3 regions of the Pantoea sp. SGAir0418 genome follow, and region 1 is predicted to be linked to each of the others. Evidence: predicted binding sites of a transcription regulator. Region 1 holds the regulator's gene; each other region holds the start of a gene.
The links. The regulator PurR, encoded in region 1, represses purine synthesis genes. The targets are predictions, from matches to a motif close to CANGCAAACGTTTGCNTG.

Region 1 (4,584 bases):
AGACCGCCACGCTGTTTTGCGAACTGGTGAATCGCTGGAAACGCCTCGGCGGCTGGCCGCTGGCGGTGAGTGAAGAGCCGGCCGAAGACGATGCCTCGGCCTGAGGCCCGTCAGACCGCAGCCAAAAAAAGGCCGACACTGCTGTCGGCCTTTTTCTTATTCTGCTTCTTTGTGCTTCTCAGCGGTCTCTTTGATCAGCGGTTGCAGTTCGCCGCGCTGGAACATCTCAACGATGATGTCGCAGCCGCCGACCAGCTCGCCATCCACCCACAGCTGCGGGAAAGTTGGCCAGTTGGCGTATTTCGGTAACTCAGCGCGGATATCCGGATTTTGCAGAATGTCTACGTACGCAAAGCGCTCACCACAGGCAGACAGCGCCTGTACCGCCTGCGCAGAGAAACCGCAGCTTGGCAGTTTCGGCGAACCTTTCATGTACAGCAGGATCGGGTTTTCTGCGATCTGGCGCTGAATTTTTTCAACAGTACTCATTTTTGCCTTCCTTAATCCTTCACTTCGTGTTTGTTTATTGTAGCGACTTCGCCCCGCGACTGAAAACGGGATTTTGCCTTAGCCGGCGCATATCGCCATGTTTGTTAAGTTCGCGCGCCACGAATAACATTTTCATATCATTAATAAGCATTAATCAATTAATAATTAGCAATAATTCCGCTGGGTTAAACAGCTGAAATCGCTCATTTTTGCCCCACTTTCAGTACCGTGACAGATTAATGGAAAAAGACCTTACCTTTTGCAAAAAAAGTGGATTAGAATTGCCCCGGTGCTGATCGTCGATCAGATTTTTCTAACTTTACCGCGGTCTGGCTTCCTGCCGACGGCTTAACCTGTAACCGGACTATGCGTTTACTGATTACGCTTTTCATACTGGCTTTTGCCCAACTGTTCTTTAATGTGGCGGCGGCTTCTCCGCATGCGCCGGTTAATGCCAGTTTGCAGAAAGCGGAGAAAAAGAACGCGCGTGAAGATGAGCGTCGCAAACGACGCCCGGTGAAAACCACCAGCAAAAAGTCACGCCTGACGTCAGTACAGAAGTTCAGGCTGAAAAAACAGCAGAAAAGCGAAACGGTACTTCAGCACACCACGCAGCGCAAATCCTCACTTAAGCTCAGTGCGAAAAAATATGGTCATCAGCGGCTGGCGAAAAAATCGCGTGACGTTGCCGTTGATGATGAAGTGCAGCAGCTGAGCGGCATTAAAATGAGCAAGGCCCACCGCCTGCGCTATCAAAAAGCACGTGAAACCGCGATGACGAAACTGATGGGCCAGCTGGGTAAACCGTATCAGTGGGGAGGCACCTCACCGCACACCGGTTTCGACTGCAGTGGTTTAGTGTGGTACGCCTACAAAGATCTGGTGAAGTTTAAATTTCCCCGTACCGCTAATGAGATGTATCACCTGCGCGACGCCGCGCCGATCAAGCGCGAGATGCTGGAGAAAGGCGATCTGGTGTTCTTCCGCATCAACAACCGCGGCACCGCCGACCATGTCGGGGTTTATCTGGGCAATGGTAAATTCATTCAGTCTCCGCGCACCGGTAAGGACATTCAGATTAGCGCGCTGGGCGAGGATTACTGGCAGAAGCATTACGTTGGCGCGCGCCGTATGATGACGCCGAAAACCGTGCGCTAACCTCAGCGTTGCGCAACAAAAAAGCCGGTGGCTGTTCAGCAGCACCGGCTTTTTTATTAATGCAGAATGGCGGTAAAGCTAAAGGCAATAATCATCAGCAGAGCAGCGGCGGTGGTGGTCAATGCCAGTTTTAAATCGGTACTCATCACAACTCCTTAGTCACACAGTTTGCATGGTTAAATAATTTTCGCACAGTGATGGGCAAAAATCTCGTGTTATCCGCCCCGGCTTGCTAGAATCGCCGCCTTTCGTTGCGCAACAGATTTAGCGCATGCTGCATTGACAGCCTGCTGAAGGATGTTTCCCTGCCCGATTAAGCAGATTAGCCCTGATATTCAGGGCGCAAAACCATTAGCAGACGCAAACGTTTAACAATATACTTATCAGTAAGTTGCGATAAGCCCAGGAGTACCATTTTCATGGCAACCATTAAAGATGTGGCGAAACGCGCCGGGGTCTCAACCACCACGGTTTCGCATGTCATCAACAAAACGCGTTTTGTCGCGGAAGAGACGCGTAACGCCGTATGGGAAGCGATTAAAGCGCTGCACTACTCACCGAGCGCGGTGGCCCGCAGCCTGAAGGTGAATCACACCAAGACGCTGGGCCTGCTGGCGACCTCCAGCGAAGCGCCCTACTTCGCCGAAATTATTGAAGCCGTGGAGAATCACTGCTTTGAGCGTGGTTACACGCTGATTCTCGGCAACGCGCATAACGATCTGCAAAAACAGCGCGCTTATCTTTCGATGATGGCGCAAAAGCGCGTCGATGGCCTGCTGGTCATGTGCTCCGAATATCCCGACGATCTGCTGCAGATGCTGGAAGAGAACCGCAATATCCCGATGGTGGTCATGGACTGGGGCGAATCGCGCGGGGACTTTACCGATACCGTGCAGGACAATGCGTTCCACGGCGGTTACCTCGCCGGGCGTTACCTGATTGAGCGCGGCCATCGCGACATCGGTGCCATCCCCGGCCAGATGGAGCGCAACACCGGTGGTGGCCGTCATGCGGGTTTTCTGCAGGCGATGCAGGAAGCGGGCATCAGCGTCCGTCCCGAGTGGATTGTGCAGGGTGACTTCGAACCGGAGTCAGGTTATCAGGCAATGCAGCAGATCCTGAACCAGAAACAGCGCCCGACGGCGGTGTTCTGCGGCGGCGATATCATGGCGATGGGCGCGATTTGCGCGGCCGACGAGATGGGACTGCGCGTGCCGCAGGATATTTCGGTAATTGGCTATGACAATGTGCGCAACGCGCGCTACTTCACCCCGGCGCTGACAACCGTGCACCAGCCGAAAGCGCAGCTGGGGGAAAAGGCACTGGAGATGCTGCTGGACCGCATCACCAGCAAACGCGAAGAGCCGCAGACCATTGAAGTGCAGCCCACGCTGATTGAGCGCCGCTCCGTGGCCGATGGCCCGTTCCGCGATTACCGCCGTTAAGCCGCCTTCTCGCTGAGCCACTCGTGGTTCAGCGTCTCCGCATCGCCCAGATATTCCAGTAACCACGCCAGCGCCGGTGACGCGCGCTGCTCAGACCAACTGACGCAACACGGGCTGTCCGGAAACGGCTGCGGCAACGCCAGCTCCACCAGCGCGCCGCTGTCCAGCAGCGGGCGCGCCAGGTGGCCCGGCACCATGCCCACGCACAATCCGGCCTGCAGGCAATCCAGCCCGGTTTCCCACTCCGGCACCACCAGCCGCCGCTGGTTATCCAGCGTCCACGTCATGCGGCGCGGCAGCGCGCGCGACGTATCTTCCAGCACCAGCGACGGCCAGGCGCGCAGGGTTTCGTCATCCAGCTGCGGACTGTGGGCCAGCGCATGCTGCGGACTCACCACGCAGCGCCAGTTGAGCGCGCCCATATCCTGAAAGGCGAAGCGGCCGCCGACCGGAATGGCCTGGGTGGCGCCAATCGCCACATCGACACGACCATCAGCCAGCGCGTCCCACACGCCGTTAAATACTTCGTAGCTGATGATCAGCTCCATATCGGGGAAATGGCGGTAAAAATCCTTTACCAGCTGGCGGGTACGCTGCGGTTTGACGATGCAATCTACCGCGATGCTGAGCTGACCGCGCCAGCCGTTAGCCAGCTGCTGACATTGACGGCGCGTGGCCAGCATTTTTTTGATAACAGAACGCCCTTCACGCACAAAATGCTCGCCTGCTGCCGTCAGCACCACTTCGCGATGCTGCCGCTCAAACAGCGGTACCGCCAGCCAGCCTTCCAGCTGGCGCACGGTATAGCTGATGGCAGAGGGCACGCGGTGCAGCTCCTGCGCCGCCGCGCTAAAACTGCCGGTGCGCGCAACCGCGTCCACCACTTCAAGCGCATATTCTGACCACATAATTTTCCCTTCAAAAATTTTAACAGCACCCTGCAAATATTAGCGTTTCACAAAGCCCGCTGCCCCCTTTTACACTCCCCGCCGTTCAACCTGCCGAATGAGAAAAACCATGCTGTCATCCAAAGGATTTCTGCCTTACCTTGCCGTGCTGAGCATGCTCGGCTTTCTGGCCACCGATATGTATTTACCCGCCTTCGGCGCCATGCAGCGCGACTTTGCTTCCGCACCGGGCACCATCAGCGCCAGCCTGAGCCTGTTTCTGGGCGGCTTTGCCTGTGCGCAGGTGCTGTGGGGCGTGCTGTCGGACCGCTTCGGCCGTAAACCCATTCTGCTGGCGGGCCTGAGCCTGTTTGCGCTGAGCTGTCTTGCCATGCTGTGGGTGACTAACGTCTGGCTGATGCTGGCGCTGCGCTTTGTGCAGGCGGTAGGCGTGTGCGCCGCGGCGGTGAGCTGGCAGGCGCTGGTGGTTGATCGCTATCCGCAGGCCAAAGCCAACAAAGTGTTTGCCACGATTATGCCGCTGGTGGCGCTGTCACCGGCGCTGGCGCCGCTGCTGGGGGCCTGGCTGATGGCCCATTTTCACT
Region 2 (4,584 bases), 660 kb from region 1:
ACTCAGTACGTAATGACATGGTATCTCTCGCATCCCAGGGCATAAGCGACTCCATAAACGGGTTCTTATGCCTTAGTTGTAAGTGTCTACCATGTCCCCGAACAAGTGTTCACGATGTCCCCGGACTGTACACTCCCACGGGAGAGGGAGCCGATCGAGCCTGTAACTTTAGGATGTTAAGGTGAGCGTCAAACTTAAAAATCGCACCGTATAATCCCCTCTCCCTGTGGGAGAGGGCAAGGGTGAGGGGAACACCGCGGAACTACAGCTTCGCCACGGCCCACGCGATGCCGCTCGCATAGGCATCAGGCAGCAGCGGTACCAGCGCATTGAGTGCGGCGATGAGGCGTGCCGGATCGCTGTCGGTCAGATTCAGGTGCCCGACCTTGCGTCCGGCGCGGACTTCTTTGTCGTACCAGTGCAGATGCACCAGCGGCTGCTGCAGCCAGTCGGTATTGAGGTCGGTGCCAATCAGGTTGACCATCACCGACGGCGCAAACACCACCGGCTGCGGCAGCGGCAGACCGAGCACCGCACGCAGGTGCAGTTCAAACTGGCTGATTGAGGCGCCATTCTGCGTCCAGTGGCCGCTGTTGTGCACGCGCGGTGCCAGCTCATTGATCAGCAAGCCCTGCGGTGTGACGAAACACTCCATCGCCATCACGCCCACGTACTTCAGCTCATGCATGATCGCGCTCAGCATCGCTTCTGCCTGCTGCTGTTGCGCGGCATCAGCCTGCGGGAAGGCAACGCTGGTACGCAGAATGCCGTCCTGATGCAGGTTGTGCGTCAGCGGATAAAAAACCGTGCGGCCATCGTGCCCGCGCGCGCCCACCAGCGAGACTTCACCGCTGAAGTTAATACCCTGCTCAACGATGCACTCGCCGTAGCACTCATCCGGCAGCGTTGCGGTTTCGTCGGCGCGCAGGCGCCACTGGCCGCGGCCGTCGTAGCCGCCGGTGCGGCGCTTGACGATCGCCAGCTCGCCCAGCGTGCTAAATACCGCCGACCACTCGCTTTTATCAGCCAGTAACTGCCACGGCGCGGTTGCCAGGTTGAGCTGGTCGAGCAGCTGCTTTTGCGTCAGGCGATCGGCGAGGCGCGGAAAAATATCGCGGTTGACGAACGCCGGATGGTTAGCCAGCTCGCGCGTCAGCGCGGTTTCCGGCCAGCGCTCGATTTCTGCGGTGATTACGCTTTGCGCGATCGGCAGTGCCGACGGCTCCGCGTCCAGCCCGACCGGATACACGGCGATGCCCAGCGGCTCGCCGGCCTGGCGCAGCATGCGGCCCAGCTGACCGTTGCCGAGTACGCAAACTGGCTTCATGCGTCCTCCCGCGGATCCGGATTATTCAGCACCTCATCGGTCTGGCTCTGACGCCAGGCGGCCAGGCGTGCAGCCAGATCGCGATCGTGAATCGCCAGGATCTGCGCCGCCAGCAGTGCGGCGTTGGCGGCACCGGCTTTACCGATGGCCAGCGTACCGACTGGAATCCCGCGCGGCATTTGTACGATGGAGTAGAGGCTGTCCACGCCGCTCAGCGCTGCGCTCTGTACCGGTACGCCCAGCACCGGCAGCAGGGTTTTCGCCGCCAGCATGCCTGGCAGGTGCGCCGCACCGCCGGCACCGGCGATGATCACCTGAAAACCGTTGTCGGCTGCGCGCTCTGCAAAGCTGAACAGCTTATCTGGCGTACGGTGCGCAGAGACCACTTCAACGTGGAACGGGACATCCAGGCTGTTAAGGATTTCCTCGGCGAACTGCATGGTAGCCCAGTCACTTTTGGAACCCATGACGATGGCGATACGGGCCGGGGCGGCGTTGGATGACATGCGGTCAACTCCTGTGAATAATCAAACGAACCTGGCCGGGCGGGCAGGTAAAGAAGGGCACAGAGAATAGCACGAGACAGCGGCAAGGAAAACGGTTGCGTGGGCGGAAAACCGGCATTTCCGCCGCAAACAATCAGAAAGGAAATTCGATCAACTGCACGCCCTGTGCGTCCAGCTGAATCATCGATCCGCGCTCATGCCACGCGCCCAGCACCGCGCGTTGCGCTGGCGTGCCGGCGAGCTCGAACTGATGAATCGCCGGGCGATGGGTGTGGCCGTGAACCAGGATCGACACCTGCTGGCGCGTCATCGCCGCGGCTACTGCCTGCGGGTTGACGTCCATGATGCTCAGTGACTTGTGCTGGTTGGCCTGCTTGCTGTCGGCCCGCATCCGCGCAGCAATGCGCATGCGCAGACGCAACGGCAGCGCGAGAAACAGCCGCTGCAGCCAGCGCTGATGGACTTTGGCGCGAAAACGCTGATAACCGTGATCGTCCGTACACAGCGTGTCGCCATGCATCATCAGCACGCGCTGACCATAGCGCTCCAGCACCTGCTCTTCGGGCAGCAGCGTCATGCCGCTGGCGCGGGCGAACTGTTGACCTAACAGGAAGTCGCGATTGCCGTGAATGAAGAATTTTGGCACCGGCAGGGCACGCAGGGCGTCGGCGATCTGCTGATGCAGCGGATTAGGATCGTCATCGCCAATCCAGGCTTCAAACAGATCGCCAAGGATGTAAAGCGCATCACACTGCTGCGCTTCCCCCTGCAAAAAATGCAGAAAACCGGCAGTGATTGCCGGTTCTTCCTGACACAGATGTAAATCTGCGATAAACAGCGTGCGCGACATTACTCGCTGACGGTCACTTTCTGGATGATCACGTCATCAACCGGCACGTCCTGGTGCATGCCGCTGCGGCCGGTTTTCACTGCTTTGATTTTTTCGACCACGTCCATGCCTTCAACCACTTCAGCAAACACGCAGTAACCCCAGCCCTGCAGGCTTTCGTCACGGAAGTTCAGGAAGTCGTTATCGGCAACGTTGATGAAGAACTGTGCGGTAGCCGAGTGAGGTGCCTGGGTACGCGCCATCGCCAGCGTGCCTTTGGTGTTTTTCAGGCCGTTATTGGCTTCGTTGCGGATGTCTGCTTTGGTGGCTTTCTGCTTCATGCCCGGCTCGAAACCGCCGCCCTGAATCATGAAACCGTTGATCACGCGGTGAAAAATGGTGTTGTCGTAGAAACCTTCACGGCAGTAGTCCAGGAAGTTCTGTACGGTAGCCGGCGCTTTGTCATCGAAGGTTTTGATTACGATATCGCCATGGTTCGTCTGGAAAGTGACCATTATATTCGTCCTGTGGAGGTTGTCGTCAGTATCAACTGCCGCACCGGCAAGGCGGCGGGGCATTTTTGTAGACGCCTCTTATATCACAATTTCCAATAACGCGTCAGTAAGGCAACGGCAGTTGCGAAGCGAGCGATGCACAAGTCGGAAAAATACGGCACAATAACCGGCTACATCAAGAAGGCGTATCCCGCACACGTAAACAACGGAATCGTTCAATGCTAAAGATCTATAACACCCTGAGTCGCCAGAAAGAGGAATTTAAACCCATTCATGCCGGTGAAATCGGTATGTACGTGTGTGGAATCACGGTTTACGACCTCTGTCATATCGGCCATGGGCGTACCTTTGTGGCATTCGACGTGGTCGCGCGTTACCTGCGTTACGTGGGCTATAAGCTGAAATACGTGCGTAATATCACTGACATCGATGACAAGATCATTAAACGTGCCAACGAAAACGGGGAAAGCATCGAAACGCTGACCAACCGGATGATCGCCGAAATGCACAAAGATTTTGCCGCGTTGGGTATTCTGCCGCCGGATCTCGAGCCGCGCGCCACGCGCCACATCGCGGAGATCATCGAACTGGTCGGCAAGCTGATCGATCGCGGCCATGCCTACGTGGCGGATAACGGCGACGTGATGTTTGATGTGCTGAGCGATAAAGATTACGGCGCGCTGTCGCGTCAGGATCTCGAACAGCTGCAGGCCGGGGCGCGCGTGGAAGTGGCGGAAGTGAAGCGCAACCCGATGGACTTTGTGCTGTGGAAAATGTCCAAAGCCGATGAGCCGGCGTGGAACTCACCGTGGGGCAATGGCCGTCCGGGCTGGCACATTGAGTGCTCGGCGATGAACTGCAAACAGCTTGGCACCCATTTCGACATCCACGGCGGCGGTTCAGACCTGATGTTCCCGCACCATGAAAACGAAGTGGCGCAGTCGACCTGTGCACATGATGGCCCGTACGTGAACTACTGGATGCACTCCGGCATGGTGATGGTTGACCGGGAAAAGATGTCGAAATCGCTCGGCAACTTCTTTACCGTGCGCGATGTGCTGCAGCACTACGATGCGGAAACCGTGCGCTACTTCCTGATGTCCGGCCACTATCGCAGCCAGCTCAACTACGGCGAAGATAACCTGAATCAGGCACGCGCGGCGCTGGAGCGCCTTTACACCGCGCTGCGTCATACCGATGCCAGCGCGACGCCGGCTGGCGGTGAGGCGTTTGAAGCCCGCTTCCGTACCGCCATGGACGATGATTTCAACACGCCGGAAGCTTACTCGGTGCTCTTCGATATGGCGCGTGAAGTCAATCGCCTGAAGGGTGAAGATAAAGCCGCCGCCGATGCGCTGGCCGCGAAACTGCGCCAGCTGGCCGATGTGCTGGGCATTCTGCAGCAGG
Region 3 (4,584 bases), 1.1 Mb from region 1:
GTTTGGTGCGCTCGATAGTGGCTTCGTCGTTAATGTTGTCGAGAACGTCAGCGATCCAGCCCGCCAGCTCGCGCACTTCCGCTTCTTTGAAGCCGCGACGGGTCACCGCTGGCGTACCGATACGCACACCGGAGGTCACAAACGGGCTCTTCGGATCGTTAGGTACGCTGTTTTTGTTCACGGTGATGTTAGCGCGGCCCAGAGCGGCATCCGCCTCTTTACCGGTCAGACCTTTGCTCACCAGATCGATCAGGAACAGGTGGTTGTAAGTACCGCCTGAGACGATGTTGTAACCGCGCTCCAGCAGCACTTCCACCATCGCTTTGGCATTCTTCGCGACCTGCTGCTGATAAGCCTTGAACTCCGGCTCCATGGCTTCTTTGAACGCGACGGCTTTACCGGCGATAACGTGCATCAGCGGGCCGCCCTGACCACCCGGGAACACCGCGGAGTTTAGTTTCTTGTACAGCTCTTCGTCGCCGTTTTTCGCCAGGATCAGGCCACCGCGTGGGCCGGCCAGCGTTTTGTGCGTGGTCGAGGTCACGATGTGCGCGTGCGGTACCGGGTTCGGGTACACATCAGCAGCGATCAGACCGGCAACGTGGGCCATATCAACAAACAGCCAGGCGCCGATGCTGTCGGCGATTTCACGCATTTTGGCCCAGTCGCATACGCCAGAGTAAGCAGAGAAGCCGCCCACGATCATTTTTGGCTTGTGGGTCTGCGCCAGTTCGGCCAGCTCTTCGTAATTGATTTTGCCGGTTTCATCGATGCCGTAAGGGATAACGTTGTACAGCTTACCGGACAGGTTGACCGGCGAACCGTGGGTCAGGTGACCACCGTGTGCCAGGTTCATGCCCAGAATGGTGTCGCCCGGCTGCAGCAGCGCGGTGTACACCGCGAAGTTAGCCTGGGAGCCGGAGTGCGGCTGCACGTTAGCGTAATCCGCGCCGAACAGCGCTTTGGCGCGATCGATCGCCAGCTGCTCAACGATATCCACATATTCACATCCGCCGTAGTAGCGTTTGCCCGGATAGCCTTCGGCATATTTGTTGGTGAGCTGTGAACCTTGCGCCTGCATAACGCGTGGGCTGGTGTAGTTTTCCGAAGCAATCAGTTCAATGTGCTCTTCCTGACGCACCTTCTCCTGCTCCATAGCCTGCCACAACTCGGCATCATAATCGGCAATGTTCATATCACGCTTTAACATCCGCATCTCCTGACTCAGCAACTTTTTAACGGCAGTTTAAGCCCCGGCTGGGGGCGAAGGCCAACAGTGTAAACGGTTTTGCCAGGGGACGGTAGCGCCAATCCCCTCTTTTTACGCAAACGATTGGCAAGGCGCTGGCACGGGATTTTTACGCTTTTTAGCCGGCTAACCAAAGCGGATAATTGTTCATCCACATCGGGAAAATTTTTCAGCTTTGCGCGCCCGCTTCCGGTTTACCGGTCGCTGCCCAAAACTCACGAGGGATTTACAGCCTGCGGCAACAGGCATAACATGCATTTTAAATACATGTTTAAAATTACCCCTGAGGAGTTCCCGATGCTCGACGCGCAAACCATCGCCACCGTGAAATCTACCCTGCCCGCGATTGCTCAACTCGGCCCGCAGCTGACCGGCCACTTTTATCAGCGGATGCTGACGCAGCATCCGGAACTGAAAGATGTGTTTAACATGAACAACCAGCGCAGCGGCAATCAGCGTGAAGCGCTGTTTAACGCGATCTGCGCGTACGGCAGCAATCTGGAAAACCTCGCGGTGCTGCTGCCGGCAGTGGAGAAAATTGCGCAGAAGCATGCCAGCCTGAATATTCAGCCGGCGCAGTACGCGATTGTCGGGGAAAATCTGCTGGCGACGATTAAAGAGCTGCTTAATCCAGGCGATGAGGTACTGGCGGCGTGGGGCAAAGCCTATGGTGTGCTGGCTGAAGTGTTTATCCAGCGAGAAGCAGCGATTTACCGTGCGTCGGAAGAAAAGGTCGGCGGCTGGCGCGGCGCGCGCGATTTTCGTATCCGTGCGATTACAGCGCAGAGCTCGGTGATCAAAAGCATTGAGCTGGTGCCGAATGGTGGAGAGCCGGTGGCGGACTTCCTGCCCGGCCAGTATCTGACCCTCAGTCTGCGCCCGGCGGACAGCGACTACATTCAGCACCGCCAGTATTCTCTAACGCATCTGCCGGATGGCAAAGCCTATCGCATTGCGGTGAAACACGAAGCGCAGGGCAGCGTCTCCGGCTGGCTGCATCAGCATGCGAAGGTCGGCGATATCGTGCAGTGCGCCGCGCCGGCCGGGGATTTCTTCCTGCAGGCAGCAGCGCAGACGCCGGTGACGCTGATCTCAGCCGGCGTCGGGCAAACGCCGCTGTTAGCCATGCTTGCCAGCCTGGCGGAGCAGCAGCATCCGGCCGCAGTATGCTGGCTGCACGCCGCCGAAAACGGCGCGCAGCACGCGTTTGCTGATGAGGTCGCGGCGCTGGGCGCGCAACTGCCGCGCTTTAGCCGCCACGTCTGGTATCGCCAGCCGCAAGCTGACGACGCGGGACGTTACGACGCGCAGGGTCTGATGGATTTAGCCACCGTCTCAACCGCACTGACCCAGCCCGAGGGTCAGTTCTGGATTTGCGGCCCGCTGGCGTTCATGCAGTTTGTTGCGCGCCAGCTGACCGACGCCGGCATCAGCGCCGACCGCATTCACTACGAAGTGTTCGGTCCGCACAAAGTGCTGTAAATGAAAAAGCCTGCACGCGGCAGGCTTTGTGTCTGGTGAGGAGCGAAGGGCTCAGATGGCCTCTTCGTCTTCCTCGCCGGTACGAATACGCACGACGCGCGCCACGTCAAAGACAAAAATTTTGCCGTCGCCGATTTTACCGGTCTGCGCGGTTTTCATGATGGTTTCTACGCAGGTATCGACGATATCATCGCCCACCACCATCTCGATTTTCACTTTTGGCAGAAAATCGACCATGTATTCGGCACCGCGATACAGCTCGGTGTGGCCTTTCTGACGTCCGAAGCCTTTCACTTCGCTGACCGTCATCCCGGTGATGCCCACTTCTGCTAAGGCTTCACGCACATCATCGAGTTTGAATGGTTTGATAATTGCATCGATCTTTTTCATCACAGATCCTTTTTTCGCTCCCTCCATGATGGACGGGTAACTATGAGTATAAGTGTTCCTGACGCTGCCGCAGCAAGCTACTCTTTAAATTCGCTGGCGTCCAGTTCGTGGCGCGACAGCAGCTTATAAAACTCGGTACGGTTGCGTCCAGCCAGACGCGCCGCATGCGTCACATTACCTTTGGTCATCTGCAGCAGTTTGCGCAGATAGTTAAGCTCAAACTGGTTGCGTGCTTCGACAAAGGTCGGTAGCGCCGTGTTCTCGCCAGCCAGCGCCTGCTCTACCAGCGCGTCACCAATTACCGGCGACGTAGTAAGCGCCACGCACTGCTCAATCACGTTAACCAGCTGGCGCACATTTCCCGGCCAGCTGGCACTCACCAGCCGTTTCATCGCATCGACCGAGAAGCTGCGCACAAACGGTTTGTGGCGATCGGCCGACTGGCGCAGCAGATGGTTGGCCAGCAGCGGGATGTCTTCGGCGCGTTCGTGCAGTGCCGGGATCCTGAGATTCACCACGTTGAGACGATAGTAGAGATCTTCGCGGAAGCTTTTCTTCTCCATCGCCTTCGGCAGATCGCGGTGCGTGGCAGAGATGATGCGCACGTTGATGTCGAGATCGCGGTTGCTGCCCAGCGGACGCACTTTGCGCTCCTGCAGCACGCGGAGAAGTTTTACCTGCAGCGCCTGCGGCATGTCGCCAATCTCATCGAGAAACAGCGTGCCGCCTTCCGCCGCCTGAAACAGCCCTTCACGCGCACTTACGGCACCGGTGAAGGCGCCTTTGGCGTGGCCAAACAACTCAGACTCCAGCAGCTGTTCCGGCAGCGCGCCGCAGTTGATGGCAATGAAAGGTTTGCCGGCGCGCGGACTGGCAGCATGAATCGCCTGCGCCAGCACCTCTTTGCCGGTGCCGCTCTGACCGTTAATTAATATACTGACGTCAGATTGCGCCACCATGTGCGCCTGCTCCAGCAGCCGCAGCATCAGCGGATTACGCGTGACGATCGCTTCGCGCCAGCCGTCATCGCTGACCGGCGCGCGCTGCGCCAGTGCTTCGTCAATCGCTTTGTATAGCGCATCGCGGTCGACCGGTTTGGTCAGAAAGCTGAACACGCCCTGCTGCGTGGCGGCTACCGCGTCCGGAATCGAGCCGTGCGCGGTCAGGATGATGACCGGCAGTCCGGTATGGCGCTTCTGGATTTCAGCAAACAGCGCCAGGCCATCCATTTCATCCATGCGCAGATCGCTGATCACCAAATCGACTTTCTCTTTCTGCAGATGACGCAGGGCTTCCGGCCCGCTGGCCGCGGTCGCTACCTGATAACCTTCACTGCTGAGACGCATACCGAGCAGCTTGAGTAAGCCCGGATCGTCATCCACCAGCAGTAAGCGTGCGGCCTGTTTCATGGTTACTGCTCCTCGCTTTGGGCATCGCTGGCACCGTGTGTGCTGTCGCCGCTG

Region 2: a site for PurR is predicted at 1,918-1,935, ahead of purE (5-(carboxyamino)imidazole ribonucleotide mutase). Genes of this name have one in related genera too.
Region 3: a site for PurR is predicted at 1,323-1,340, ahead of glyA (serine hydroxymethyltransferase). Genes of this name have one in related genera too.

The regions. Positions count from the first base shown of each region.
Region 1 is NZ_CP027911.1:2,250,089-2,254,672, forward strand. It holds gene rnt (ribonuclease T) at 1-104, shown strand, start outside; gene C1N84_RS10340 (Grx4 family monothiol glutaredoxin) at 157-489, opposite strand; gene C1N84_RS10345 (C40 family peptidase) at 856-1,647, shown strand; gene C1N84_RS10350 (cytochrome bd-I oxidase subunit CydH) at 1,704-1,793, opposite strand; gene purR (HTH-type transcriptional repressor PurR) at 2,067-3,092, shown strand; gene punR (DNA-binding transcriptional activator PunR) at 3,089-4,000, opposite strand; gene punC (purine nucleoside transporter PunC) at 4,110-4,584, shown strand, end outside.
Region 2 is NZ_CP027911.1:2,912,286-2,916,869, reverse strand. It holds gene C1N84_RS13690 (IS481 family transposase) at 1-55, opposite strand, end outside; gene purK (5-(carboxyamino)imidazole ribonucleotide synthase) at 263-1,327, opposite strand; gene purE (5-(carboxyamino)imidazole ribonucleotide mutase) at 1,324-1,833, opposite strand; gene C1N84_RS13675 (UDP-2,3-diacylglucosamine diphosphatase) at 1,967-2,683, opposite strand; gene ppiB (peptidylprolyl isomerase B) at 2,683-3,177, opposite strand; gene cysS (cysteine--tRNA ligase) at 3,396-4,584, shown strand, end outside.
Region 3 is NZ_CP027911.1:1,126,384-1,130,967, reverse strand. It holds gene glyA (serine hydroxymethyltransferase) at 1-1,210, opposite strand, end outside; gene hmpA (NO-inducible flavohemoprotein) at 1,547-2,731, shown strand; gene glnB (nitrogen regulatory protein P-II) at 2,783-3,121, opposite strand; gene glrR (two-component system response regulator GlrR) at 3,199-4,530, opposite strand; gene qseG (two-component system QseEF-associated lipoprotein QseG) at 4,533-4,584, opposite strand, start outside.